DNA from 4 places in the Citrobacter sp. RHB25-C09 genome. Region 2 is predicted to be linked to each of the others. Evidence: predicted binding sites of a transcription regulator. Region 2 holds the regulator's gene; each other region holds the start of a gene.

Region 1 (7,471 bases), 190 kb from region 2:
TTGCGAACCACTTCTTTCATCGCGGCTTTGGCTGGCACCATGTAATGTCGGGGATCGTTAGCATTGGCATGTGTGCTGAGATACGTTTTCAGGGCATCAGAAAAGGCGATTTTGAGTTCGGTAGCGACATTAACTTTGCAGATGCCCAGTGAGATAGCATGCTTGATATCCTGCGTGGGGAGCCCAGACGCACCGTGTAGAACCAGAGGAATATCAACCCGTTGGCGAATCTGATTCAGTCGTTCAAAATCCAGTTTGGGTTCGGCACTATACAGGCCATGCGCGGTGCCGATGGCGACCGCTAAAGAGTCAATCCCGGTCTTGTTGATAAACTCACGCGCCTGCTCCGGGTGGGTATAGAGGGCATCTTTTCCATCAACGATCAGGTCATCCTCCTGGCCGCCCAGTCGCCCCAGTTCTGCCTCTACGCTGACGTCATAGCGATGGCAGTAATCGACAACGTTTTTCACGAGTGCAATATTGTCAGCAAACGGCAAATGCGAGCCATCGATCATGACTGAACGAACGCCAGCAGCCACTTTACTTTCGATATCGTCGATCTTTTCATGATGATCGAGATGGATCGCAAGGGGGTGATTCCACTCTTTTGCCAGCTCTGCTGCGATCGCGACGATATTGCCTACTCCAGCATAACTAAATGTACCGGGGGTTCCCGCAACGATCAGGGGAGAGCGCAGCTCTGCTGCCGTCTCCACCACCACTTGTAGTGTTTCGAGATTGTGGATGTTAAATGCCGGTACGGCGTAACCTTCCTGCTGGGCCTTCTTTAGCATTGTTTTGCTGGAAATGATAAACATCCTTCCTCCGAAATCTTTCGTTTGTTTTCTTCGAAAGAAGATATAGGCTTTCGTAATGCTTTAATGTGATTTCGATCGGAAAAATGAAAGTTACGAAAGGAATGGAAGGATTGCGAAAGTAGATGAACGAAAAAAAAGCATGCTTGATAAGCATGCTTTCGACTCGCCGACAGGAATGTTTGTAGGCCGGATAAGGCGTTTACGCCGCCATCCGGCAATCAAGTAATCAGGTCACCGGTGCTGGGTTAAACACTGCCAGTTGGTTGTGCAGACCCCATTGGTCAGAGAACGTTTTCTTACGCCCGCTGGCAACATCCAGTATGAATTCAAACAATTTCTGTCCCACCTCTTCGATGGTTTCTTCCCCTGTAGCGATGGTCCCCGCGTTAATATCCATTAAGTCAAACCAGCGGTTCGCCAGTTCTGTGCGCGTCGCCATCTTAATGACCGGTACCGCCATCAGGCCGTACGGCGTGCCGCGTCCGGTGGTAAACACCTGCACGGTGATACCGGAAGCGACCTGCTGAGTCCCGCAGACAAAATCGCTGGCGGGCGTCGCAGCGTAGATTAAACCGCGTTTTGTTGGGCGCTGTCCCGGAGAGAGAACCTCGACAATGGCGCTCTTACCGGATTTCGCAATGGAGCCCAGCGCCTTTTCCACTACGTTGGCGAGGCCGCCCTTTTTATTGCCCGGCGACGGGTTCGCGCTGCGGTCAGTTTTCCCCATATCGAGATAGTTATCGTACCAGGCCATCTCTTCCAGCAGACGCTTGCCAACCTCTTCGTTGATGGTGCGCGGTGTCAGGAGGTGGATCGCATCGCGGACTTCGGTCACTTCCGAGAACATGACCGTTGCGCCGCAGCGTACCAGCAGATCCGAGGCATAGCCCACCGCCGGGTTCGCCGTCACGCCGGAAAACGCGTCGCTGCCACCACACTGCATCCCGACGACCAGCTCCGAAGCCGGACAGGTTTCGCGCTGGCGCAGGTTCAGCTTTGCCAGATGGCGTTCGGCAACCTGCAAAATGTCATCGACCATGGAGCGGAAGCCGACATGTTTTTCATCCTGTAGGCTGACAATACTGGCGCTATCAACCGGAATGCCCGGGACATCAGGGGTGCCTTCCAGCAGCCGCTCCGGCTGGAGCTTTTCACAGCCCAGGCCAATCACCATGACTTCGCCGCCAAAGTTCGGGTTCAGCGAAATGTTATGAATGGTACGAATGGGGACTACCGCCGCCGGCGCGTTAATCGCCACGCCGCAGCCGTACAGGTGATTGAGTCCCACCACGCCGTCGACGTTCGGGTATTTCGGCAGCAGATCGCGCTCAATGATTTTCACGACATAATCGACCACGCCCGCCACACAGTGGACGCTGGTGGTGATGCCAAGCAAATTTTTGGTGCCTACGCTGCCATCGGCGTTGCGGTAGCCCTCAAAGGTATAACCTTCCAGCGGGGGTAGCGGCTCCGGCACTTTAGTTGCCAGCGGCAGGGTATTTAACGGCGGCGCTTTGGGCAGTTCGACCATTGATTCATCAATCCAGCTACCGCATGCAATGTCGCGCACGGCATAGCCGATCACTTCGCCGTAGCGCACTATTTCACCGTGAACGGGAATGTACATCAGCGCGACTTTATGGCCCTGCGGAATATGTTCAATAAGCGTCAGGCCATCCGAAAAACGCGTTCCGGCTTTTAGACCATTGTCATTAACAATTATCGCCACGTTATCGGTATCGTGGACTTTTATATAAAACGCGCTCGGCGATTCTTGTCTAATTTCGATGTTGGCCATTGCTCACTCTTCTCCAGCCGGATGATGATATTAATGTAAATGTTTTCAGAAAATATAAAAAAGAAAGTTATGACGTGATGAAATAAGAATGTCAGGAGTTCAGAAATAAGAATGTGATCGGGATCACTCATTATGGCCAACGCCCCGCCGGCCAAGGGGGGAAAGCGTAAATCTGTGCATTAGCGCCCAGCGGTATGGGCAAATGCTCAAAATATTATTTATTCACGATGCCTTAAATGAGCGTTTGCACAATGCCTAATGGCCGTGCGCTGATTATACTGAATCACGAACTAAGTACATTCTGTTTATTAATAATCGATAGCGTCTGCCATCAATAAATAATAATAAAATATCTGCCTGAGTGCCTGAGGTAAATAAAATGATCCTGGATACGGTTGAAGAAAAAAAGAAAGGAACGCATACCCGCTATTTAATCTTGCTGATAATTTTTATTGTCACTGCGGTTAACTATGCTGACCGTGCGACGTTGTCGATTGCCGGAACCGAAGTCGCTAAAGAGTTACAGCTTAGCGCGGTGTCGATGGGGTATATCTTCTCTGCTTTTGGCTGGGCCTATTTGCTAATGCAAATCCCCGGCGGCTGGCTGCTCGACAAGTTTGGTTCGAAAAAAGTCTATACGTATAGCCTGTTTTTCTGGTCGCTGTTCACCTTCCTGCAAGGCTTTGTGGATCTGTTTCCGCTGGCCTGGGCAGGCGTCTCAATGTTCTTTATGCGCTTTATGCTGGGGTTTTCGGAAGCGCCTTCTTTCCCGGCGAACGCGCGCATTGTCGCGGCCTGGTTCCCAACCAAAGAGCGCGGTACCGCATCAGCCATTTTTAACTCGGCGCAGTATTTCTCGCTGGCGCTGTTCTCGCCGCTGCTGGGCTGGTTGACCTTCGCCTGGGGTTGGGAGCATGTTTTTACCGTGATGGGCGTCATTGGCTTTGTGTTGACGGGGCTGTGGATCAAACTGATTCATAACCCAACTGACCACCCGCGTATGTCCGCTGAAGAACTAAAATTCATTTCTGAAAACGGCGCCGTGGTCGACATGGACCACAAAAAACCGGGGAACGCCGTGGCGAGTGGCCCGAAGCTGCATTATATCAAGCAGCTACTATCCAATCGCATGATGCTCGGCGTCTTCTTCGGTCAGTATTTTATCAACACCATTACCTGGTTCTTCCTGACATGGTTCCCGATTTATCTGGTGCAGGAAAAGGGCATGTCGATCCTCAAAGTGGGGCTGGTGGCATCAATTCCGGCACTGTGTGGTTTTGCCGGTGGCGTACTGGGCGGCGTGTTCTCTGACTATCTGATTAAGCGCGGCTTTACCATCACCGTCGCACGTAAGCTGCCGATTGTGCTGGGCATGCTGCTGGCGTCGACCATCATCTTATGCAACTACACCGATAACACAGCCCTGGTCGTGTCCCTGATGGCGCTGGCTTTCTTCGGGAAAGGCTTTGGCGCACTGGGTTGGCCGGTGATTTCGGACACTGCGCCGAAAGAGATTGTTGGCCTGTGTGGCGGCGTATTTAACGTCTTTGGCAACGTGGCATCCATCGTGACCCCGCTGGTCATCGGTTATCTGGTGAGTGAACTGCACTCCTTCAACGCCGCGCTGGTTTTCGTTGGCTGTTCCGCGCTGATGGCGATGGTTTGCTACCTGTTTATTGTCGGTGACATCAAACGTATGGAACTGCAGAAATAATTAACGGTTAAGTGACAAGGTAAACGTAATGAATAACGACATTTTCCCGAACAAATTCAAGGCGGCGCTGGCAGCGCATCAGGTTCAGATTGGCTGTTGGTCTGCGCTGGCAAACCCCATCAGCACCGAGGTGCTAGGGCTGGCGGGCTTCGACTGGCTGGTACTGGATGGCGAACATGCGCCCAACGATGTCTCCACCTTTATTCCGCAGCTGATGGCGCTGAAAGGCAGTGTCAGCGCGCCGGTAGTACGCGTGCCGACTAACGAACCGGTGATTATTAAGCGTCTGTTGGATATCGGTTTTTACAACTTCCTGATCCCGTTTGTGGAAACGGAACAAGAGGCGGTAAATGCCGTGGCCTCTACCCGCTATCCGCCGGAAGGGATTCGCGGTGTCTCGGTTTCCCACCGCGCCAACATGTTTGGTACGGTTCCGGATTACTTTGCTCAGTCGAATCAGAACATCACCATCATCGTGCAGATCGAGAGCCAGCAGGGCGTAGATAACGTCGATGCCATTGCTGCCACCGCAGGCGTTGACGGGATTTTCGTCGGCCCAAGCGATCTGGCGGCTGCTTTAGGTCACCTGGGTAACGCGTCACATCCTGAGGTTCAAAAAGCCATTCAGCACATTTTTGCTCGCGCGAAAGCGCACGGCAAACCGTGCGGCATCCTGGCGCCTGTTGAGGCCGATGCGCGCCGCTATCTGGAGTGGGGCGCAACCTTTGTCGCCGTCGGCAGCGATCTGGGTGTCTTCCGCTCCGCGACGCAGAAACTGGCAGATTCCTTCAAGAAATAACCACCACCGAAACAAGAGAGATAATTGATATGACTATGAAAGTTGGTTTTATTGGCCTGGGCATTATGGGTAAACCAATGAGTAAAAACCTCCTTAAAGCAGGTTACTCGCTGGTGGTTTCTGACCGTAACCCTGAAACGATAGCTGAAGTGATTGCCGCAGGGGCAGAAACGGCCAGCAGCGCAAAAGCGATCGCCGAGCAGTGTGACGTGATTATCACCATGCTGCCAAACTCTCCGCATGTAAAAGAGGTGGCGCTGGGAGAAGGCGGCATTATTGAAGGTGCAAAACCGGGCACCGTACTGATTGATATGAGCTCCATCGCGCCGCTGGCGAGCCGTGAGATTAGCGAAGCGCTGAAGGCAAAAGGCATCGATATGCTCGATGCGCCGGTCAGCGGTGGCGAACCGAAAGCGATTGACGGCACGTTGTCGGTCATGGTCGGCGGTGACAAAGCGATTTTTGACAAATACTACGACCTGCTGAAAGCAATGGCAGGTTCCGTGGTCCATACCGGGGACATTGGCGCGGGTAACGTGACGAAACTGGCGAATCAGGTGATTGTGGCGCTGAACATTGCGGCAATGTCTGAGGCGCTGACGCTGGCAACGAAAGCGGGGGTGAGTCCGGATCTGGTTTATCAGGCGATCCGTGGCGGCCTCGCGGGCAGCACCGTGCTGGATGCGAAAGCGCCGATGGTGATGGACCGCAACTTCAAGCCGGGCTTCCGTATCGATCTGCATATTAAAGATCTGGCAAATGCGCTTGATACCTCTCACGGCGTTGGCGCACAGCTGCCGCTGACGGCCGCGGTGATGGAAATGATGCAGGCACTGCGCGCGGACGGTCTGGGTACCGCCGATCACAGCGCACTGGCATGCTATTACGAAAAACTGGCAAAAGTAGAAGTCACTCGCTAATGACGTCGTGCCCGGTGACGCAATGCTTACCGGGCCTACAGTCCAGGCCGGAAATGTGCAGTAACAGGCTACAACTATGAAAATTGTTATCGCTCCAGACTCTTATAAAGAAAGCCTATCTGCCCCCGAGGTAGCTCAGGCGATAGAAAAAGGATTTCGGGAAATTTTCCCCGATGCGCAATATGTTACCGTTCCGCTTGCCGATGGTGGTGAAGGGACGGTTGAAGCCATGATTGCTGCCACGCAGGGGTTTGCACATTCCGCTCGGGTGACCGGACCGCTGGGCGAAGAAGTGAATGCCAACTGGGGTATGTCTGGCGATGGTCAAACCGCGTTTATCGAAATGGCAGCGGCCAGTGGACTGGCGCTGGTTCCTCCGGATAAACGCAACCCTCTTATTACGACGTCACGCGGAACGGGGGAACTGATCCTTCAGGCGCTGGAAAGCGGGGCGAAGAATATTATTATCGGCATTGGTGGTAGCGCCACGAATGACGGCGGTGCGGGAATGGTGCAGGCGCTGGGCGCAAAGCTATGCGATGCCAACGGCACGGAGATTGGTTATGGTGGCGGCAGCCTGAACAGCCTCAACACAATTGATATCTCCGGTCTGGACCCGCGCCTGAAAACCTGTGTTATCCGTGTTGCCTGCGATGTGACGAATCCGCTGGTGGGCCAATCCGGCGCATCGCGAATTTTTGGTCCGCAGAAAGGGGCAACTGAAGCGCAGATCGTTGAGCTGGACAATAACCTTGCCCATTACGCAGCAATGATTAAAAAATCGCTGGGCGTGGATGTGAAACAGGTGCCTGGTGCTGGAGCCGCCGGTGGAATGGGGGCGGCGCTGATGGCCTTCCTGGGGGCGGATCTGAAAAGTGGGATCGAAATTGTCACCCAGGCGTTGAATCTGGAAGAGCATATCCATGACTGTACGCTGGTGATCACAGGGGAAGGACGCATCGACAGCCAGAGTATTCACGGCAAAGTTCCGGTGGGCGTAGCGAACGTGGCGAAGAAATACCATAAACCGGTAATTGGCATTGCGGGCAGTCTGACGCAGGATGTGGGCGTGGTACATCAACATGGCATTGATGCCGTCTTCAGCGTTCTCACCCGCATTAGCACGCTGGAAGAGGCGTTTCGTGGCGCATTTGACAACATCTACCGGGCGTCGAGAAACATTGCGGCGACGCTGGCAGTTGGAATGCGCAGTGCAGGGTGACAAGGGCGCACAAACCCTCTATACTTCGCGCCGAAGCTGACCAGACAGTCGCCGCTTCGTCGTCGTCCCTCTCGGGGGAGACGGGCGGAGGGGAGGAAAGTCCGGGCTCCATAGGGCAGGGTGCCAGGTAACGCCTGGGGGGGAAACCCACGACCAGTGCAACAGAGAGCAAACCGCCGATGGCCCACGCAAGTGGGATC
Region 2 (7,471 bases):
ATCCGATCATTCGGTCGGGCTATAAGATTGAATTTCTGTTTTGTCTCTCTGGCAACGATGGCAAAAACAATGACGGCCTGCGAATAGCCAAAATACGGAACGGCTCGACCCACTGCTGTTCCAATCTTGTTCGTATGCCTTGATTTCCCAATACCAATAGTCGTTTCCACCCTCATTCCTCCCGGGAAACGAGCATCCTTAAAAATTCTACGAGCAAGCTTTGATGCTATGCTGGTCCTGGAGCCGGATGCCCCCAGCACCTTCCGTTTTGGCACTAAAGGTTGCCCCGCCAGAATGGTTGCCGCTGTCTCGACAGATATTCCGGTATGATTCGCCAGACTTTCAGCAAAAATCAGCCAGAATAGCTCTTGCGGTGTGACATTCGCATTACCATGATAGAAATATGTGCCACCCAGTTCTTCTACGGTATCCATTCCTGAACCCTGTAAGTAATTTGCACTAAATTAACCCCATGATAAGAATAAGGATAATTAAGAAACGATTTTTCAGACAATATAAACCCACTGAAATCAAGGATGCGTATAACATAAGTGTTCTCTTAACATCATTCGCAAATTTCACGGTTGTGATACATATTGGCTAACCCGCGAGAGTTCCGCGCGGTATAGTGGTCCATTAAGATTATTACTTGCTCTGGTGCTATGGTTGAAATCACCCCAACAGAAATGACCCCGACCACTGAGGATTCGCGCGATTTCCGCCCGATGCGTGGTATCAGTAACCGCCATTTGCAGACCATGCTGCCGCGCCTGTTCCGTCGGAAGGTGAAGTTCGAGGCCCACTGGCAGCGTCTGGAATTACCCGACGGCGACTTTGTCGATCTGGCCTGGAGCGAAGATCCACAGCAGGCGAAGCACAAACCGCGCCTGGTGGTATTTCATGGCCTTGAAGGCAGCCTGAACAGCCCTTATGCGCACGGGCTTATTGAAGCGGCAAAAAATCGCGGCTGGCTTGGGGTGGTGATGCACTTTCGCGGCTGTAGCGGCGAACCGAATCGCCTGAATCGTATTTATCATTCTGGTGAAACAGAAGACGGCTCCTGGTTCTTAGGCTGGTTGCAAAGAGAGTTCGGTAAGGTTCCTACCGCTGCCGTTGGCTATTCTCTCGGCGGCAATATGCTGGCATGCCTGCTGGCAAAAGAGGGGAGTAACATCCCGTTGGATGCCGCCGTGATCGTCTCCGCCCCCTTTGTTCTGGAAGCGTGCAGTTATCATATGGACAAAGGCTTTTCCCGCGTTTATCAGCGCTATCTGCTTAACCTGTTGAAGGCCAACGCGTCGCGTAAACTGGCGGCCTATCCAGGCTCGCTGCCGGTAAGTCTGGCACAGTTAAAATCCTTGCGCCGTATCCGCGAATTTGACGATCTCATCACCGCCAAAATCCACGGATTCGCCGATGCTATTGACTACTATCGTCAATGTAGCGCCATGCCATTGCTCAGTGAGATCGCCATTCCGACGCTCATTATCCATGCTAAGGACGATCCGTTTATGGACCACCACGTAATCCCAAAAGCGGAAGATTTACCGTCACAGGTGGAATATCAACTTACCAAGCATGGCGGTCACGTTGGGTTTATTAGCGGCACGTTGCGTCGGCCTGAGATGTGGCTGGAGTCGCGCATTCCCGAGTGGCTGACACCATACCTGGAGGAATAACCATGCAGATCCCCTGGCAAGACCTCTCCCCCGAAACGCTGGAAAATCTGATAGAAAGCTTTGTGTTGCGCGAAGGCACCGACTATGGTGAACATGAACGTACCCTTGAGCAAAAAGTCGCCGACGTCAAACGCCAACTCCAGTGCGGAGAAGCGGTACTGGTATGGTCTGAACTGCACGAAACGGTCAATATTATGCCGCGAAAACAGTTCCGCGAATAACTCGCCCCGTCGGCGGACGACACTATAATTACAACGAATTCATGGAGTTGTTATGTCTGCCAAACATCCGGTGATTGCAGTAACAGGATCCAGTGGCGCGGGGACCACCACCACCAGCCTCGCGTTTCGTAAAATTTTTGCCCAGTTAAATCTGCGCGCAGCCGAGGTGGAAGGCGACAGTTTTCATCGCTATACCCGTCCGGAGATGGACATGGCGATCCGCAAGGCGCGAGACGCCGGGCGGCATATCAGCTATTTTGGTCCCGAAGCCAACGACTTTGGCCTACTGGAACAAACCTTTATTGAATACGGGCAGACGGGCAAAGGCCAGTCGCGCAAGTACCTGCACACCTACGACGAAGCTGTACCGTGGAATCAGGTGCCGGGTACGTTTACCCCCTGGCAGCCTCTGCCGGAGCCCACAGATGTGCTGTTCTATGAAGGGCTACACGGCGGCGTAGTGACGCCACAGCACGAAGTCGCAAGTCATGTGGATCTGCTGGTGGGCGTAGTGCCCATCGTTAACCTGGAGTGGATCCAAAAATTAATCCGCGACACGGGTGAACGCGGTCATTCCCGCGAAGCAGTGATGGACTCCGTGGTCCGGTCCATGGATGACTATATCAATTACATCACCCCACAGTTTTCCCGCACGCATATTAACTTCCAGCGCGTCCCTACGGTAGATACTTCCAACCCGTTCGCGGCGAGAGGTATTCCGTCACTGGATGAAAGCTTTGTCGTGATTCATTTTCGTAATCTTGAGGGGATCGATTTCCCCTGGCTGTTGGCGATGCTGCAGGGCTCATTCATTTCGCATATCAATACATTAGTGGTGCCGGGCGGCAAGATGGGGCTGGCAATGGAACTGATTATGCTGCCGCTGGTACAGCGACTGATGGAAGGCAAAAAAATCGAGTAAAGTGAGGTTTGCCGGATGGCGGCTACGCCTTATCCGGCCTACAAAACGACGCCTGCTGTAGGCCTGATAAGCGCAGCGCCATCAGGCACTGACCATTACGCCGCAATCACTTCATACGAATGGGTAATGTTGACGGCTTTTTCCAGCATCAGCGCCACAGAACAATACTTCTCCGCAGAGAGATCCACCGCACGTGCGACGGCGGCATCTTTCAGCTCATTGCCGGTCACAATAAAGTGCAGATTAATATGGGTGAACAGGCGTGGTGCTTCTTCACGACGTTCAGACGTCAGTTTGACTTCACAGTTGGTCACATCCTGACGGCCTTTCTGCAGGATAGAAACGACATCAATCGCGCTACATCCCCCCGCCGCCATCAGCACCATTTCCATCGGACTGGGGGCTTTGTCACCTGAATTACCGTCCATCAAAATCTGGTGCCCGGAAGCGGACTCCCCAAGGAAGGTTAAACCCTCAACCCATTTAACACGCGCTTGCATAATTTTTAACTCCAGTGCGTTAATTTTCCTTACAGATTACGCGCACATAACAATTCTCGCAACGGAAGGCGACCTGCGTCATGCTGAAGCGAGACACCAGGAGACACACGGCTAAAGCTATGCTAAAACAGTCAGGATGCTACAGTAATATATTGACGTACCACATGTATGCAGAGGACATCAATTTACAGGCTGAAGTTCGTTTTTGTCGGCCTCTTCCCAGGATTCGGGAAGCATTTTTTTGCAAACCCAGAGCAGCGACTTTTTCTGACTCTGGAGACAGCTTATAACAGAGGATAATCGCGCATGGTGCTTGGCAAACCGCAAACAGACCCGACTCTCGAATGGTTCTTGTCTCATTGCCACATTCATAAGTACCCGTCGAAGAGCACGCTGATTCACCAGGGTGAAAAAGCGGAAACGTTGTACTACATCGTTAAAGGCTCAGTGGCTGTGTTGATTAAAGATGAGGAAGGGAAAGAAATGATCCTTTCTTATCTGAATCAGGGTGATTTTATTGGCGAATTGGGCCTGTTTGAAGAAGGCCAGGAACGTAGCGCATGGGTACGTGCTAAAACAGCATGTGAAGTGGCTGAGATTTCCTACAAAAAATTCCGCCAGTTGATTCAGGTAAACCCGGATATTCTGATGCGCCTGTCTTCTCAGATGGCTCGTCGTCTGCAAGTTACATCTGAAAAAGTCGGTAACCTGGCTTTCCTCGACGTAACCGGTCGTATCGCCCAGACTCTGCTGAACCTGGCGAAACAACCAGATGCGATGACTCACCCGGATGGCATGCAGATCAAAATCACTCGCCAGGAGATTGGTCAAATCGTTGGCTGCTCTCGTGAAACCGTTGGTCGTATCCTGAAAATGCTGGAAGATCAGAATCTGATCTCCGCACACGGTAAGACTATCGTCGTTTACGGTACACGTTAATTCCGTCGAAACGGTGCGTTACTGTGTAGCGCGCCGTTTTTTGTTTTACCCATGTGGCGCAGACTGATTTATCACCCGGAGATCAACTACGCACTACGCCAAACGTTGGTGTTGTGTTTACCTGTGGGCATCGGGCTGTTCATTGGTCAGTTACATCTGGGCTTACTCTTTGCTCTCGTCCCCGCCTGCTGCAATATCGCCGGGCTCGACACTCCACATAAGCGCTTCTTCAAACGTCTGATCATTGGCGCATCGCTGTTTGCCGGATGCAGTCTGGTGATGCAACTGCTGTTGTTTCAGGACGTCCCCCTGCCGTTGATCCTGACCGGGCTAACGCTGACTCTCGGCGTCACGGCAGAGTTAAGCGCGCTCCACGCCAGGCTGCTTCCGGCGTCGCTGATCGCCGCGATTTTCACGCTGAGTCTGGCCGGGAATATGCCGGTCTGGGAACCACTGCTCATCTATGCCCTGGGCACCTTATGGTACGGATTGTTCAACTGGTTCTGGCTCTGGCTATGGCGTGAACAACCCCTACGTGAGTCGCTTAGCCTGCTATACCGTGAACTCGCCGATTATTGTGAAGCGAAATACAGCATGCTGACACAGCATACCGATCCGGAAAAAGCCCTGCCGCCGCTGCTGGCCCGGCAACAGAAAGCCGTCGATCTGATTACCCAGTGCTATCAGCAAATGCATATGCTTTCCGCGCATCGCAATAATGACTACAAGCGAATGCTGCGCGCATTTCAGGAAGCACTTGATCTGCAGGAGCATATCTCGGTCAGTCTGCATCAGCCGGAGGAGGTACAGAAGCTGGTCGAACGCAGCCATGCGGAACAGGTCATCCGCTGGAACGCGCAGGTTATCGCAGCCCGTCTGCGGGTGTTAGCCGATGATATTCTTTATCACCGTCTGCCAACGCGATTTTCCATGGAAAAGCAGCTTGGTGCTCTTGAGAAAATCGCTAATCAACATCCTGACAATCCGGTGGGACAGTTCTGTTACTGGCACTTTAGCCGTATCGCCAGGGTGCTGCGCACCCAACGCCCGCTGTATCCCCGCGATCTCATGGCCGATAAGCAGCGGCGTCTACCGCTGCTGCCCGCATTGAAAAACTACCTTTCGTTGAAATCGCCGGCGTTGCGTAATGCCGGGCGCATCAGCGTAATGTTAAGCGTTGCCAGCCTGATGGGAACCGCGCTGCATCTGCCGAAACCCTACTGGATACTGATGACGGTGTTGTTTGTTACCCAAAACGGTTACGGGGCAACGCGTGTACGTATTCTGCACCGCTGCGCTGGGACGCTGGTGGGGCTGATCGTAGCCGGCGCCACGCTGCACTTTCATATTCCGGAGGGGTATACGCTGTTGTTGATGCTGCTCATTACCCTGGTGAGTTATCTGACGATCCGCAAAAATTACGGCTGGGCAACGGTTGGGTTTACGGTGACGGCAGTATATACCCTGCAACTGCTGACGCTGGATGGCGAGCAGTTCATCATTCCTCGCTTTGTCGATACGATTATTGGCTGTCTGATCGCGTTTGGCGGCACCGTCTGGCTGTGGCCACAATGGCAGAGCGGCCTGCTGCGCAAAAATGCCCACGATGCGCTTGAGGCCGACCAGGAGGCCATTCGCCTGATCCTGAGTGACGATCCGCAGGCCACACCGCTGGCGTATCAGCGGATGCGAGTCAATCAGGCGCACAATACGCTATTTAACTCGCTGAACCAGGCCATGCAGGAGCCGGGCTTTAACAAACACTATCTGGACGATATGAAGCTATGGGTTACGCACAGCCAGTTTATCGTCGAGCACATTAATGCCATGACGACGCTGGCGCGCGAGCACACGATGCTGACTCCAGACCTGGCGAAGCGGTATCTGCAATCGTGTGAAATCGCGCTACAGCGCTGTCAGCAGAGGCTGGAGTATGACGGGCCGGGTAGTTCGGGAGATGTGAATATTCTGGAAGCACCGGAGATGCCGCCCCACGGCTCGTTAAGCACCCTGGAACAGCATCTACAACGGATTCTGGGACATCTGAACACCATGCACACAATATCCTCAGTGGCCTGGCGTCAACGCCCACATCATGGGATCTGGCTCAGTCGTCGACTACGGGATATGAAAAGTTAACGCAACGCCTTATCCGGCCTACAAACCTAAGACCTTCGCCACCGCCTGGGCAAAACGCGCCATCCCTTCATCGATATCCGCGTCATCCACCACCAGCGACGGAGCGAAACGCATCACATCCGGTCCAGCGTTAAGAACCATTACGCCCGCATCGGCTGCGGCATAGAGGAAATCACGCGCCCGACCTTTAAACTGCGGCTTCAACTCTGCACCAATCAGCAGGCCCATACCGCGAATATCGCTGAACACGTCATAATGTGCATCGATATCCTGTAAATGCTGGACGAATCTTTGCCGCTTCGCCACAACACCGTTCAGTACGTCCGCCGTATTGATAATATCAAATGCCGCCTCTGCCACCGCACAGGCCAGCGGATTACCGCCATACGTGGAGCCATGTGAACCGACGTGAAACGCCGAGGCAATGTCCTGCGTGGTCAGCACGGCACTAACCGGGAAGCCCCCGCCCAGCGCTTTGGCACTGGTGAGAATGTCCGGCGTTACGCCATAGTGCATATAGGCAAAGAGATCGCCAGTACGCCCCATCCCGCTTTGTACTTCATCAAACACCAGCAGCGCCTGATGCTGATTGCAGAGTTCGCGCAATCCTTGCAGGAATTCCGGCGTGGCGGCAAGCACACCGCCTTCTCCCTGCACCGGTTCAACCACCACCGCGCAGGTATGGTCATCCATCACCGCTTTCACTGCATGCAGGTCGTTGAATGGCACGTGTACAATATCCGCCGGTTTGGGTCCAAAGCCGTCCGAATACTTTGGCTGACCGCCCACGCTTACAGTAAACAACGAGCGACCATGGAAGGCGTTATGGAAGGCAATGATTTTTGTTTTGAATGGGCTGTGACGCACGCAGGCGTAATGACGCGCCAGCTTAAAGGCCGTTTCGTTCGCTTCGGTACCGGAGTTCATAAATAGCACGCGCTCGGCAAACGTGGCATCAATGATCTTTCGGCCCAGGCGCAGCGCCGGTTCGTTGGTGAAAACATTGCTGGTATGCCAGAGCGTTTCCCCCTGGGTTTTCAGCGCATCCACCAGCGCCGGATGGCAGTGCCC
Region 3 (7,471 bases), 1.2 Mb from region 2:
TTTCATTCCAGCCAGCTTCGCCATTCGTTCCTGCTCTTCAATCACCTCATTATTATTAACGATGACGTCTTTGGCGAAGCGGAACACCGGGTAGCCGGTATCTTTTAATTTAAATACGCCACCCCAGGCCAGGTTTTGTACCGGGGTGACAAAAAACGCGATGACGCTGAACAGCAGACACAGCGTGTCGATTTTGTTCCAGCGCGGTTTCTCTTCTTCTTTTTTTCGGCGCACGGCTATAACCCCGAGCGCAAAAATAAAGACGCCGACCAGATAGCTGTACCACGGGAATATAGTCAGCATCTCCGTGGATTCTTCCATATTGGTCGAATGCATCGCCAGCAGGGTATTAAAGTTCGGCGAGCCATAGGCCTGGCCGAAAGGAAAATACATTGCCGCAATCAGCGAGCAAAGCCCGATCACCACCTTTTGCGCCCGCACAGAAGTGCGCCAGAGCAGTAGCAAAATGCAGGTAAATGCCACGGTGTAAAGCAGACTAAACGCGTAGCCCAACGCCAGGTTGATCAGCAGCGACTGTAAAAAGTAAAAGCCAGTCCAGGGGCTAATGGCCCGACTGCGGGCAACAAGCGTGTCTTTGAGGGTTAAATTCATATACCACTATCGCAAAAACGCCATGTGCTTACCCTGGCGTCAAGGGTCATTACCTGCTGAGAGTGCGTGGAGAGGGGATGTGGTCCGCATCTGCGAGCCGCAATATAGGCAGGGCTGCACGAAGATAGAGCGTGTGAATGTTTTGGTCAACTGGCTGAGAGAAATTGTTTTGCGAAGAGGTTAGCAAATCCGACAAAAAGAAGGGTTAATTTGGGCTAAACGCCAGTATAGCGGGGGAATATGACAACAAAATGAAGCGGCGTACCGCGACGCCGCATTATTTAGAAGAGGGCTTATCTTGCTCGGGTTTGCTGTTGATCATATCGCACAGCATTGAGAGCAGCATTAACCGGACCTTAAAGGGGGAATGAGTAAACACGCGCATACACCTCTTGAATTCGTTCATAGTGACCTCCTGACTTCCAATCCCTCAATCCGTAAGGGATGCCTGCATTACATACAGATATAGCACAGGCTATATTATATAGCTATTGCTAAAACGTTAAATTTTTGTGCGGGGGCAACTCTGGTTTACAATGGTCGTTCTCTAATAAGATGCTGTAACCGCGTCACACGAAAGAGGAAGCACAATGAGTCGCCGCGCAGGTACGCCAACAACCAGAAAAGTGACGCAGTTAGTTAACGTGGAAGAACACGTCGAGGGATTCCGCCAGGTCAGAGAGGCGCATCGGCGTGAGCTGATTGACGATTACGTCGAACTGATTTCCGACCTGATTATCGAGGTCGGTGAGGCGCGTCAGGTCGACATGGCTGCACGGCTCGGCGTTTCTCAACCGACGGTGGCGAAAATGCTCAAGCGTCTGGCAACGGTAGGGTTGATTGAAATGATCCCTTGGCGCGGTGTCTTTTTAACCCCGGAAGGGGAGAAGCTGGCGCAGGAGAGCCGTGAACGTCATCAGATCGTCGAAAACTTCCTGCTGGTACTGGGCGTTAGCCCGGAGATTGCCCGTCGTGATGCCGAAGGCATGGAGCACCATGTGAGTCAGGAAACCCTCGACGCTTTTCGCCAGTTTACTGAGCAGCATGGAACAGTTGCTGAATGAACCTTCCTTTTATGCGCGCACTGAAGCGCGATCGTTTTTTTCAGCTACTGATTATCGTTGGTATTGGATTGAGCCTGTGTGTGCCGTTTACACCGCACACCTGGCCTGGCGCCATTGACTGGCATACGATCATCACGCTAAGCGGATTAATGCTGCTGACCAAAGGCGTTGAGCTTAGCGGCTATTTTGATGTGGTGGGAAGAAAAATGACCCGCCGTTTCGCCAGTGAACGCCGTATGGCGATGTTCATGGTGGTCGCCGCCGCTGTACTTTCAACGTTTTTGACCAATGATGTCGCGCTGTTTATCGTGGTCCCGCTGACGATTACCCTCAAAAAGCTGTGTGCCATTCCGGTTAACCGGCTGATTATCTTTGAAGCGCTGGCGGTGAATGCCGGTTCACTGCTCACGCCTATTGGGAATCCGCAGAATATCTTAATTTGGGGGCGTTCCGGCCTCTCCTTTGCCGCGTTTATTGGTCAGATGGCGCCGCTGGCGGCGGTGATGATGCTGACGCTGCTAATTCTGTGCTGGTGCTGTTTCCCCAATAAGCCGCTGGAATATCACACCGGGACACAAACGCCTGTGTGGCAGCCCCGACTAGTGTGGAGCTGTCTGGGGCTGTATATCGTCTTTCTGACGGCGCTGGAGTTAAAACAGGAGTTGGTGGGGCTGGCGATTGTGGCGGCGGGTTTTCTGCTGCTGGCGCGTCGGGTGGTAGTCAGCGTTGACTGGACGCTGCTGCTGGTCTTTATGGCGATGTTTATTGATGTCCATTTACTGACGCAACTTCCAGCGTTGCAGGGGCTGCTAAATCACGTTGGCACGCTGTCAGAACCGGGCTTGTGGTTCACGGCGATTGGCCTGTCACAGTTTATCAGTAATGTACCCAGCACCATCCTGCTGCTGAACTATGTTCCCCCCACAGTGCTGCTGGCCTGGGCGGTAAACGTTGGAGGATTCGGTTTGTTGCCGGGTTCACTGGCGAATTTGATTGCGCTACGTATGGCAAATGACCGACGCATCTGGTGGCGCTTTCATCTCTATTCATTGCCAATGTTGTTATGGGCGGCGCTGGTGGGGTATGGCTTGCTGCAACTGAGGTAGGAGCCCGAAAGCGCAGCGCTTATCGGGCCTGCCGGTTTTGTTGGCCGGATACGGCGTAGCCGCCATCCGGCACTTTGCATCGATTAGTTCAGACGAACCGGCATACCGGAACGGTTCTGAACAGCCTGATCAACGATGGTGGTATCGACATCCGGCTGGGCGGTAACTTTCAGCACGCTCTTCGACAGCGAGATTGGCACAATTTCGCCGCCTTCAAACTGCTCTTCCGTGGTGGAGAGAGGATTGTGAACTTCAATATAGCGGCTGCCGTCTGGCTCTGTGGTTGCTTTAACCGGTTCATCAATAAACTGTACGCGGGTGCCGACAGGCACGTTCTGGAACAGGAACTTAATATCCTCGTTACGCAAACGCACACAGCCGTGGCTTACGCGCAGGCCGATACCGAAGTTGGCGTTGGTGCCGTGAATCGCGTACAGACGACCGATATACAGCGCGTAAAGCCCCATCGGGTTATCCGGGCCTGCCGGGACCACGGCGGGCAGTGGTTCGCCCGCTGCACGGTATTCCGCATGCATCTTCGCGGTTGGCGTCCAGGTCGGACCTGCTTTCTTACGTTCAACCTTGGTGGTCCAGTTGATAGGGGTATCTTTACCTAACTGACCAATACCGATCGGCAACACGATGACCGTGTTGGTGCCTTTCGGATAGTAGTACAGACGCATTTCCGCGCTGTTAATGACGATGCCTTCATGGACGGTATCCGGCAGGATCAGCTGCTGAGGAATATTCAGCACGGTACCGCCTTTCGGCAGGAAGGTATCCACGCCCGGGTTGGCTTCCAGCATGTTGGAAAGCCCCATCTGATATTCAGCTGCAAAATACTCCAGCGGTTCAGTGTTCCCTTCAGGAATAGTGATGACCTGGTTCTGACCCACGAGACGGCTACCGTCCGTAGGCAGAGGATAAGTGACGGCTGAGGCGGTACTGCAAAAGCCAGCAACAGCGAGTGCCGCCGCGAAAAGCGTTGTTAATTTCATGTTCATGTTATATGAGGTTCATTGCCTGGCAGGCTATTGGGTTGAGAATTCTGTAGTGTTGGGAGCGCATTATATGTGCATTCCGGTGAACAGGGAATTCAGATGTGTACGAAATCACATTTTTTTCCGGCCACCCGCTTACGCGAGATACCGCCAGGCGGGATCTTATCCCAGAGTTGTGGCATACTATGAGGTTTGTCACATATTGTTTTAGGATGCGTCCGTGTTAGTTTCCAGTAACGTCACCATGCAGTTCGGCAGTAAGCCGTTGTTCGAAAATATCTCCGTCAAATTTGGCGGCGGCAACCGTTACGGCCTGATTGGCGCCAACGGTAGCGGTAAATCCACTTTTATGAAGATTCTTGGCGGCGACCTTGAGCCGACGCTGGGTAACGTTTCCCTCGATCCGAACGAGCGCATCGGTAAGCTGCGTCAGGATCAGTTCGCCTTTGAAGAGTTCACCGTGCTGGATACCGTCATCATGGGTCACGGCGAGCTGTGGGAAGTGAAACAGGAGCGCGACCGCATCTACGCATTGCCGGAAATGAGCGAAGAAGATGGTTATAAAGTGGCCGATCTGGAAGTCAAATACGGCGAAATGGACGGTTATTCTGCGGAAGCGCGCGCCGGTGAGTTGCTGCTTGGCGTGGGTATCCCGGTGGAACAGCATTACGGGCCGATGAGCGAAGTGGCACCTGGCTGGAAACTCCGTGTGCTGCTGGCGCAGGCACTGTTTTCTAACCCGGATATTCTGCTGCTCGACGAACCGACCAACAACCTGGATATCGACACGATCCGCTGGCTGGAGCAGACGCTGAACGACCGCGACAGCACCATGATCATCATCTCGCACGACCGTCACTTCCTTAACATGGTTTGTACGCACATGGCGGATCTCGACTATGGTGAACTGCGCGTTTATCCGGGCAACTATGATGAATACATGACTGCCGCCACTCAGGCACGCGAGCGTTTGCTGGCTGATAACGCCAAGAAAAAAGCGCAGATTGCCGATCTGCAATCCTTCGTTAGTCGCTTTAGTGCTAACGCCTCTAAATCCCGTCAGGCGACGTCTCGTGCTCGTCAGATTGACAAAATCAAACTCGATGAAGTGAAGGCGTCCAGCCGTCAGAACCCGTTCATCCGCTTCGAGCAGGACAAGAAGTTGTTCCGTAACGCGCTGGAAGTAGAAGCGCTGACGAAAGGCTTTGATAACGGTCCGTTATTTAAAGGCGTGAATTTGCTGTTGGAAGTCGGCGAGAAACTCGCGGTGCTCGGGACCAACGGCGTGGGTAAATCCACCCTGCTGAAAACGCTGGTGGGCGATCTTGAAGCCGACAGCGGCACCGTGAAATGGTCTGAGAATGCGCGTATTGGTTACTACGCCCAGGATCATGAATATGAATTCGAAAACGATCTGACGGTTTTCGAATGGATGAGCCAGTGGAAGCAGGAAGGGGACGACGAGCAGGCGGTGCGCAGTATCCTCGGCCGTCTGCTGTTCAGCCAGGACGATATCAAAAAGCCCGCCAAAGTGCTTTCCGGTGGTGAAAAGGGCCGTATGCTGTTCGGCAAGCTGATGATGGAAAAACCGAATATCCTGGTCATGGATGAACCGACCAACCACCTGGATATGGAGTCCATCGAATCGCTGAACATGGCGCTGGAAATGTATCAGGGCACCCTGATCTTCGTTTCTCACGACCGTGAATTCGTCAGCTCGCTGGCAACACGTGTGCTGGAAATTACCCCGGAACGCGTGGTGGACTTCAGCGGTAACTACGAAGATTATTTGCGCAGCAAAGGCATCGACGATTAATTTATCGTCGTCTTACGCGTTATCTGTGTAATGGTTTTAATCTGAAATATCGTATTTAGTGATGAATCTTAGCCGCAATTGCGGCTAAGATACTTCCCGCCTCTTTTTATAAGAACAGGGAAGAAACAATGAATCAGTCCGGAACGACATCATTAGCAAGTCTTAAAGCACAGCTATTAAACCTGAATGCCAACAACGACTATCCTTTTATTCTTCGCGAAGAAGGCAATGAAATTGTTGCCTCATGGAATATCGTTGATGCCAAATGGCAGGAGATTTTAGGCAAAGCGGGATTGAAGAAACAGTATGAGCTTCGACTGTTCTTCGACGAAAGCAAAAAGCAGGTCCGCTATCGTGAAAAATCCACTGACGTGGAGTGGGATGCGAATCTCGGCGGCTTCAAATTCAGTAAATCAGTCCACATTGGTAAGAAACTCGAATTCTCAACGGGCAGCGCCTGGGGCGTCAAAGACGATGGCAGTATCGGCAAAATTTATGGCTATAAGTTTGTCTCCACCGAAATAATCGATGCCGTTTTCGATATTGTCCGCAATGCTGGCTGGCAGATGCAGGGTATTCTTGCGGACAAGAAAAAAAGAAAATTCGTCGTGGCGGGAGTCATTGGCGCGGTATTGATTGCCGTAGTGGGTATCGGTTCACTCCTGTTTGTTTCATTAGGCGGCGTAAAAGAAGCGGCTCGGGCGGAAATAGATCTGCTACGCAATGGACAATATTCTGAAGCCTGGCAGGCAAGTTCTTATGCTATTCAGCGAAAAATGACCGAAGAACAATTTACGCTGGCGACGCAGTCTGTAAACTTCCCTGAAATTGAAGAATACTCGTTTAATAGTATTAACGTGTCGAATAACGTCGGAACGCTATCAGGAAAAGTGACGTTTAAAAATGGCGCGCCGGGAACGATTACGGTCACCATGTATAAAGAAAATGAACAGTGGAAGCTGGCCGGGGTTTCCGTAGATTAAGAGGGATCCGGTTTTCTTTCTGTGGAAAGAAAACCGGGATCATTGGTTATATTACCCAATTATCTTTTTCAATGCCGTTAACCCGCAGCTTGCGTTTTTCTCCTGCGGGTAACGATATCTTCAGCGCTTTCCACGCCGGACGATAATCGCCACGACCGTTGATCTTCAGGTTGATGGTTGCCCCGTCGCACACCATTTCCCATTCCACCCACAGCGCGTTGCCGTTCTGGTAGCCCCAGCTTTCACCGTCGTCTTCGAACAACATGCCAGCGGTTGTGCCAACACCTTTCACCGGGAAAAGCTTCAGCTCGCGGGTCGTGTCTTTTTCCGCTGACACATGAGTAATGCGTTCGCTCAGCGGCAATCCTGCACCGGCGCGCACCAGCAGCGGCAATTTTTCCAGCGGCGCGTCGAGGACGATCGACTGGCCGCCCGCATACCACGCGTGGGTGTAAAAATCGTACCAGCCGGTGTCGTTCTCCGGCAGCCAGACGCTACGCTCACGTTGTCCGGCTTCGACCACGCTGGCCACCAGCAGGTCGCGGCCCAGCAGGAAGTCATCGCACTCTTCGAAGGTCTGCGCATCGTGCTCGTGATCGAGGAAGGTCGGGCGCAGCATCGGCTCATCGTCGGCGTGCGCCTGCCAGAGTAGGGTGTAGAGGTATGGCAGCAGGCGATAGCGTAGTTCAATGGCACTGCGAATGGCTGGCGTTACGCCCGGATACATCCACGGTTCGTTTACCGTGTGATCGTCGTTCCACGAGTGAATGGTAAAACGCGGATGCATCACGCCGTTTTGCACCCAGCGCACAAACAACTCGGCGTCCGGTTTATCGCCCGAGAAACCGCCGACATCATGACCAACGTTAAACAGCCCGGACAGGCTCAT
Region 4 (7,471 bases), 1.8 Mb from region 2:
GCAATGTGATGGGCGGCATGTAATGCCGTTACCGCACTGACCCCGCCACCGCACCCCTGGGCTATGGGGTCGAACCCGCCGAGCACCGATCCGATGGCATACAGGTTATCAACGGTCTGCCCTGCCAGCGACGGGCGCAGAGCATCGTCAGTGGTCACGCCAAACTGTTGCCAGGGTTGCGCGGCAAAGAAATCACGGTGATACCATTCGGCGCGCGTTTCCGTTTGATGGACATCCAGCCCCAGAATCGGCTCGCGAATGCCTTCCCGTTCTGCAACCAGACCGCTGCTAAAGAAACTGCCGCTGGCGAGGACCGCAAAGCGTGGGCGTAAAGGAATATCAGCATGATTGCGCGTCCAGATTTCGCTGACCACGCCGTTCTTACAGGTGACTTTTTTTACCTCGTCACCCGGCATCCAGGTGCCGCCCTGACGAACAAACTGGCGCTGAAGTTGGTTATGCAGACGAATCCCCAGCACCGATGGCGGGAGTGTCGGCAGCAAGGAGAGACTGCAGGGAAGACGTTCGTTGAGCCAGCGCCAGAGGCTGTCATCCGCCAGCCCAAAGCAGGCGGGCATAATCATTATTTCACAGTTCTTTGCTATCGGTAAAAGAGCGTCATACAGCAGCGACCATTTATCTTCGTTATCGAGAAAACGCGCAATGTTCACTGCCCGAAACTCTGTGACGTTGTCGCGCAGTACGTCCAGCTCAGGCAGGTCGATTTCAGCGATATCCACCTCGAGGTCTTGCTGACGCAGTGACGCTGCGGCAAGGTGAGCCTGGAAGTCCAGCAAGCCGCTGATACCGACTACGCAGATGCGTTTTGCCGCCAGCGGCCAGACGGGAACTTCCGGGGAGCTGAGCCAGGTAGACCGCAGTGTTCCTAACGGCGTAACCCGCAAATGCCCCTGCAGAACGTCCCCTTGCAGGTGTGCGCTACATGTCGCCATCAGCGCCTGCGCTTCCTGGGCTAGCGCCAGAACATGTTGCGCGCCGAGGGTGGTATACGGATGAGCAGGCGCCTGTGCGCGCAGTGCATCAAGCCCTGCCTGGATGTCCGTCACGGTCTGCCCATCCGGCAGCGTGCTGAGAAGATCCAGAGAACCGGAGGAAAAGTGCAGTGCACTCTGGCCACGGGTGACAATCGCGCAGCGTAAGCCGCTCTTTTGCAACTGAAGGCCACACAGCAGTCCGGCAAGCCCGCCGCCCATAATGACCGTATCAAATCTCATCATGCTGTTCCTTCTCCAGACCGCAAAGTCCCTGGTACACCCAGCGGGTGAATTCGCTTTCGCGCAGCGCGTCGCCCCAGGCGATAGGCTGAACGCCTTTCCAGCGCTCATTAAGAAAATCAGAAAGCTGAGTAATGGACTGCGCGGAGGTCGTAATGTTAAAGCGCTGCAGCAATCCGGCGGCGCGACAGGCACAAAGTTCGCCCTGACAGGTCCCCATCCCTACGCGGGTACGACGGCGCAGGTCAAGCAGGCTGTTGACGTTGAGGTTTTCCACTGCGTACTGCACTTCACCTGCCGTGACAGCCTCGCATTCACATACCAGACTGCGATGCTGGCGGCCTTCGCTAAGCCAAACCGGCGTGCGGTCGCCATGACGATAAACGGCTGAGCCTCGTAGCGGTGCGGGCAGGGAGATAACGCGCTTCAGCGTGCTTTCTGTGGGTTCCTGTGAACCCGGCAGCGGGGTATCGGCGGTAGTGCACGGGCGGGTGTTGCCGAGTTTGCGACAGACCGCGTCCGTCGCCCATTCCGCCATCAGGCGATAGGTCATCAGCTTGCCGCCGGTAATGGTGATAAAACCGTCCAGTCCATCACGTTTGGCATGGTCGAACAGCACAATACCGCGGCTGACGTTGCGGCCACTGGGATCGTCGTCGCTGGCGACTAATGGACGTACGCCGGAGTATGCGCGCAGAATGCGCGTTTTCGCCATAATCGGTGCCAGCTTCTCGCCTTCGCGCAGCAAAATATCGACTTCATCGGCGGTTACGCGATTGCTGTCGATATCATTGTAATCAATATGGGTTGAGGTGGTACCGATCAGCGAAATCGTGTCGCCAGGTACCAGAATATCCGCGTCAGACGGTTTGCGGCAGCGGTTGATGACGTGCTGGTTTATCCGGTGATCCATAATCAGCAACGACCCTTTTGCCGGGAACATGCGGATGCTTAAATCCGCATATTCAGCAATACGCTGCCCCCAGATTCCCGCAGCATTGACCACCACAGGTGCCAGCAGCGTTTGGGTTTCGCCATTAAGGTGATTACGCACATGGACGCCACTGACGGTTGCGCCTTCGCGCACCAGTCCGGTGACTTCATGGGCGGTCAGGATAATCGCCCCATGCTCTTTGGCATCGAGCATGTTTGCGGCCGTCAGGCGGAACGGGTCAACGGTGCCGTCCGGAACTTTCACTGCGCCTATCAACTGCGGGTTAACAGAAGGTTCGATAATGCGCGCCTGCTGAGGGTCAATCGCCTCTGCGCGAATTCCCGCCTCTTCACAGGCGCGTATAAAGGTCGCCTGAAAGGAAAGCTCATCCTCAGGCAGGGTAATAAACAGACCGTCCGTCGGCTCTACGCAGTGGCGGGCGATGCGTTTCAGAATTTGGTTTTCACTGATGCATTCACGGGCGGATTCGGCGTCGGTTACCGCATAGCGCGCGCCGCTGTGTAGCAGGCCGTGGTTGCGACCAGTCGCACCCGTGGCTATGTCATGGCGTTCAACTAAAATGACGCGCAGACCGCGCAGCGCGCAGTCGCGGGCGATCCCTGCGCCAGTGGCGCCTCCACCAATGATAATCACGTCACTTGTTTGCGAGTCGCGAGTTTTCATTGTTTTCCCTCACAGTTCGTTTTTTATCATTTAGCCATAGAAAAAGTATGGTTTGTTTGATTTCGCGCATATTCGCTCACGATACGAAAATGAAACGTGATTCCGTGCGCCTTTTTGAACATTTGTCATCTGTTTGTAACAATATGTGCTGTAATTCACATTAACGCCATGTATCTTTACTTAACATCGCGGCAAACCAGAAGCAGCGGGGTTTTGGATAAAGACTGCGATGTTGACCACTACTCAAAGACGGGCCACGGAGGCTACATTATGTTGAGCATTTTTAAACCAGCCGCGCATACAGCGCGCTTGCCTCAAGCGGAGATCGATCCGACCTACCGTCGGCTTCGCTGGCAGATTTTCCTGGGGATATTTTTTGGCTATGCCGCGTACTATCTGGTGCGCAAGAACTTTGCACTCGCCATGCCGTACCTGGTTGAGCAGGGTTTTTCACGGGGTGATTTAGGTTTTGCCTTGTCGGGTATCTCTATTGCTTACGGATTTTCGAAATTCATCATGGGGTCGGTTTCCGACCGCTCGAATCCGCGCGTTTTCCTGCCAGCCGGTCTGATCCTGGCGGCGGCGGTGATGCTGTTCATGGGTTTTGTCCCTTGGGCGACTTCAAGCATTGCCATTATGTTCGTTCTGCTGTTCCTCTGCGGTTGGTTCCAGGGAATGGGATGGCCGCCGTGTGGACGTACCATGGTGCACTGGTGGTCGCAGAAAGAACGTGGCGGCATCGTGTCAGTATGGAACTGTGCGCATAACGTCGGTGGTGGTATTCCTCCGCTGCTGTTCCTGCTGGGTATGGCCTGGTTTAACGACTGGAAAGCAGCGCTGTATATGCCTGCGTTTGGCGCAATCATTGTCGCGCTGTTTGCCTTTGCGATGATGCGTGATACGCCGCAATCCTGTGGTCTGCCGCCTATCGAAGAGTACAAAAACGATTACCCGGACGACTATAACGAAAAAGCGGAAGAAGAGCTGACCGCGAAGCAGATCTTCATGCAGTACGTTCTGCCGAACAAACTGTTGTGGTACATCGCTATCGCTAACGTGTTCGTTTATCTGCTGCGCTACGGCATCCTCGACTGGTCACCGACCTATCTGAAAGAAGTGAAGCATTTTGCGCTGGATAAATCGTCCTGGGCCTACTTCCTGTACGAATACGCAGGGATCCCCGGCACGCTGCTGTGCGGCTGGATGTCGGATAAAGTGTTCCGTGGCAACCGTGGCGCAACCGGCGTGTTCTTTATGACCCTGGTGACAATTGCCACCATCGTTTACTGGATGAACCCGGCGGGTAACCCGACCGTCGATATGATCTGTATGATCGTCATCGGCTTCCTGATTTATGGTCCGGTTATGTTGATCGGTCTGCATGCGCTGGAACTGGCGCCGAAAAAAGCGGCAGGGACTGCAGCGGGCTTCACTGGCTTGTTTGGCTATCTGGGTGGTTCGGTGGCGGCCAGCGCCATCGTCGGTTACACCGTGGACTTCTTCGGCTGGGATGGCGGCTTTATGGTCATGATCGGCGGCAGCATACTGGCTGTTATCCTGCTGGTTGTCGTGATGTTTGGTGAAAAACGCCATCATGCTGAGATGCAAATGAAACGCAACGGAGGCTAATGGAATGAAAACGGCACTGAAAAACCTGAGTCTGGCACTGATGATGGCAGGCACGGTAATGGGAAGCAGTGCGATGGCGGCCAGTAACACGGATAAAGTGGTGATTGCCCACCGTGGTGCGAGCGGTTATCTGCCTGAGCATACCCTTCCTGCAAAGGCAATGGCCTACGCACAGGGTGCGGATTATCTGGAGCAGGATTTGGTGATGACCAGGGATGACCGTCTGGTTGTCCTTCATGACCACTATCTGGACCGCGTAACGGACGTTGCTGAACGTTTCCCGGATCGCGCACGCAAAGATGGCCGCTACTATGCGATCGACTTTACCCTGGATGAAATCAAATCCCTGAAGTTTACCGAAGGGTTTGATCTGGAAAACGGTAAGAAGGTGCAAACCTATCCTGGCCGTTTCCCGATGGGGAAATCGGACTTCCGCGTGCATACCTTTGAGGAAGAGATCGAGTTTGTTCAGGGGCTGAATCATTCCACCGGTAAGAACATTGGGATTTACCCAGAGATCAAAGCGCCATGGTTCCATCACCAGGAAGGGAAGGATATTGCGGCTAAGACGCTGGAAGTGCTGAAAAAGTATGGCTATAGCGACAAACAGGACAAGGTCTATCTGCAAAGTTTTGATGCCGCTGAACTTAAGCGCATCAAGAACGAGCTGGAACCAAAGATGGGGATGGATCTGAACCTGGTGCAGCTTATTGCCTATACCGACTGGAATGAAACCCAAGAAAAACAGCCGGACGGCAAATGGGTGAATTACAACTACGACTGGATGTTCAAGCCGGGCGCGATGAAGCAGATTGCTGAATATGCGGATGGTGTGGGTCCGGATTATCATATGCTGATCGACGAGAAATCGAAGAAAGGCAACATTGTCCTGACCAATATGGCGAAAGAAGCGCAGCAGAATAAGATGACGGTTCATCCTTATACTGTCCGCGCCGATCAACTGCCGGATTACGCGGCGGACGTTAATCAGCTGTATGACATTCTGTACAATAAAGCGGGCGTAGACGGGCTGTTCACCGACTTCCCCGACAAAGCGGTTGTGTTCTTACGTAAAGAGTAACCCGTACGCCGAGTCGTACTGAACAACTGCACCCCAAAGGCGGGTTACCGCTGAGTAAGGTGCAGTTTTTTTATGCTTCTGATTATCAAAAAATGCGTTCTCCGTCCCAGCGTTCTTAGCCATGCACGAAAAACTTAAGATTTCCTTAAGAAGAAGCATTATATTCACGAACTGAATGTTAATCATGGTTACTATAACGGACGGGCGGAATGTCACAGGCAACAGCGCATGATGAATTTAACGACTGGTGGGCAACGGAAGGGGATTGGGTTGAAGAACCTAACTTTCGTCGCAAAGGAATGAGCGGCGTACAGTGCATCGAGCGAGACGGCAAAAAGCTTTATGTCAAACGTATGACCCAGCATCTGTTTCATTCTGTGCGTTATCCCTTTGGTCGGCCCACCATCGTGCGTGAAATGGATGTGATTCAGGAACTGGAACGTGCGGGCGTGATTGTGCCGAAAATCGTTTATGGTAAAGCGACGAAAATCGACGGTGAGTGGCGGGCACTGCTGATCACGGAAGATATGAAAGGGTTTATCAGCATTGCCGACTGGTATCAGCAGCATACGATATCGCCGTATCCAGACGGTGTTCGCGATGCGATGCTAAAAGCGGTTGCTGTAGCATTCAAAAAGATGCACAGCGTTAACCGCCAGCATGGCTGCTGTTACGTTCGTCATATTTACGTGAAATCAGAAGGGACTGTCGAAGCCGGTTTTTTAGATCTGGAAAAAAGCCGCCGTCGTTTCCGCCGTCATAAAGCCGTCAATCACGATTTCGCGCAACTGGAGAAGTACCTGAGCCCAATTCCGAAAGCGGACTGGGAACAGGTCAAAGCGTATTACTACGCGCTGTAGGCGTCGTTACATTTCAATTTCGATATCGCCTTTTGCCCTGCAACAGCAGGGCAAAATTTCATCCGGCTGCACGAACGCCAGCGGTTCGGTGAGCCAGTCAACCTGGCCCGCAATCAATCGCGTACGGCAGGAACCGCAGTAGCCTGCCCGACACTGGTATTCGACTTCGACATTATGGGATTCTAATGCAGCGAGCAGGGAAGGGTGTTCATCCTGGCACAGCAGCTGTGTGCCAGTAATGTGTAGCGTAACGCGGCCCATCAGAGCTGGAAGTTGCTCAGATCGTCAGTATCGACTTCAGAATCGATCTGACCGACCAGGTAAGAACTCACTTCCACTTCCTGCGGAGCAACCTGAACGTTATCGGACACCAGCCAGGTGTTGATCCACGGAATCGGGTTGGAGCGGGTCTGGAACGGCAGATCAAGGCCTACGGCCTGCATGCGGATGTTGGTGATGTACTCGACGTACTGACAAAGAATGTCTTTGTTCAGGCCGATCATCGAACCGTCACGGAACAGGTAATCTGCCCACTCTTTTTCCTGCAATGCCGCCTGGACGAACAGGTCATAACACTCCTGCTTGCACTCTTCAGCGATTTCCGCCATTTCAGGATCGTCAACGCCGCTGCGCAACAGGTTCAGCATATGTTGGGTGCCGGTCAGGTGTAGCGCTTCGTCGCGAGCAATCAGGCGGATAATCTTGGCATTACCTTCCATCAGCTCGCGCTCGGCAAAGGCGAAAGAGCACGCAAAGCTGACGTAAAAACGAATGGCTTCAAGCGCATTTACGCTCATCAGGCACAGGTACAGCTTCTTCTTCAGTTCGCGCAGATTTACGGTCACAGTTTTGCCGTTAACCGTGTGCGTACCTTCGCCCAGTAAATGCCAGTAGCTGGTCATCTCAATCAGCTCGTCGTAATAGCTGGAAATGCCTTCCGCACGTTTCTGGATCTGCTCGTTGGTGACAATATCGTCAAACACCACCGCCGGATCGTTCACGATGTTGCGGATGATATGGGTGTACGAGCGCGAGTGAATGGTCTCGG

What was found. The regulator CRP, encoded in region 2, controls carbon source genes, mostly activating them, when cyclic AMP is high. The targets are predictions, from matches to a motif close to ATGTGANNNNNNTCACAT.
Region 1: a site for CRP is predicted at 2,728-2,745, ahead of garD (galactarate dehydratase). Genes of this name have one in related genera too.
Region 3: a site for CRP is predicted at 3,883-3,900, ahead of ldtB (L,D-transpeptidase). Genes of this name have one in related genera too.
Region 4: a site for CRP is predicted at 2,997-3,014, ahead of glpT (glycerol-3-phosphate transporter). Genes of this name have one in related genera too.

The regions. Positions count from the first base shown of each region.
Region 1 is NZ_CP057483.1:568,226-575,696, forward strand. Features, by position in the region: gene HVY19_RS02750 (tagatose bisphosphate family class II aldolase) at 1-818, opposite strand, end outside; gene garD (galactarate dehydratase) at 1,045-2,616, opposite strand; gene garP (galactarate/glucarate/glycerate transporter GarP) at 2,996-4,330, shown strand; gene garL (2-dehydro-3-deoxyglucarate aldolase) at 4,359-5,129, shown strand; gene garR (2-hydroxy-3-oxopropionate reductase) at 5,159-6,049, shown strand; gene garK (glycerate 2-kinase) at 6,126-7,271, shown strand; RNA gene rnpB (RNase P RNA component class A) at 7,304-7,471, shown strand, end outside.
Region 2 is NZ_CP057483.1:379,604-387,074, reverse strand. Features, by position in the region: gene HVY19_RS01730 (STM2901 family protein) at 1-434, opposite strand, end outside; gene HVY19_RS01725 (hydrolase) at 663-1,679, shown strand; gene HVY19_RS01720 (YheU family protein) at 1,682-1,900, shown strand; gene HVY19_RS01715 (phosphoribulokinase) at 1,953-2,822, shown strand; gene HVY19_RS01710 (OsmC family protein) at 2,918-3,322, opposite strand; gene crp (cAMP-activated global transcriptional regulator CRP) at 3,629-4,261, shown strand; gene HVY19_RS01700 (YccS/YhfK family putative transporter) at 4,313-6,400, shown strand; gene HVY19_RS01695 (aspartate aminotransferase family protein) at 6,419-7,471, opposite strand, start outside.
Region 3 is NZ_CP057483.1:1,545,972-1,553,442, forward strand. Features, by position in the region: gene HVY19_RS07205 (phosphoethanolamine transferase) at 1-612, opposite strand, end outside; gene mntS (manganase accumulation protein MntS) at 890-1,018, opposite strand; gene mntR (manganese-binding transcriptional regulator MntR) at 1,203-1,676, shown strand; gene HVY19_RS07220 (anion transporter) at 1,673-2,782, shown strand; gene ldtB (L,D-transpeptidase) at 2,866-3,786, opposite strand; gene HVY19_RS07230 (ABC-F family ATPase) at 4,004-5,599, shown strand; gene HVY19_RS07235 (hypothetical protein) at 5,728-6,582, shown strand; gene HVY19_RS07240 (glycoside hydrolase family 31 protein) at 6,629-7,471, opposite strand, start outside.
Region 4 is NZ_CP057483.1:2,947,365-2,954,835, reverse strand. Features, by position in the region: gene glpB (glycerol-3-phosphate dehydrogenase subunit GlpB) at 1-1,235, opposite strand, end outside; gene glpA (anaerobic glycerol-3-phosphate dehydrogenase subunit A) at 1,225-2,853, opposite strand; gene glpT (glycerol-3-phosphate transporter) at 3,124-4,482, shown strand; gene glpQ (glycerophosphodiester phosphodiesterase) at 4,487-5,563, shown strand; gene inaA (lipopolysaccharide kinase InaA) at 5,773-6,423, shown strand; gene yfaE (class I ribonucleotide reductase maintenance protein YfaE) at 6,430-6,684, opposite strand; gene nrdB (class Ia ribonucleoside-diphosphate reductase subunit beta) at 6,684-7,471, opposite strand, start outside.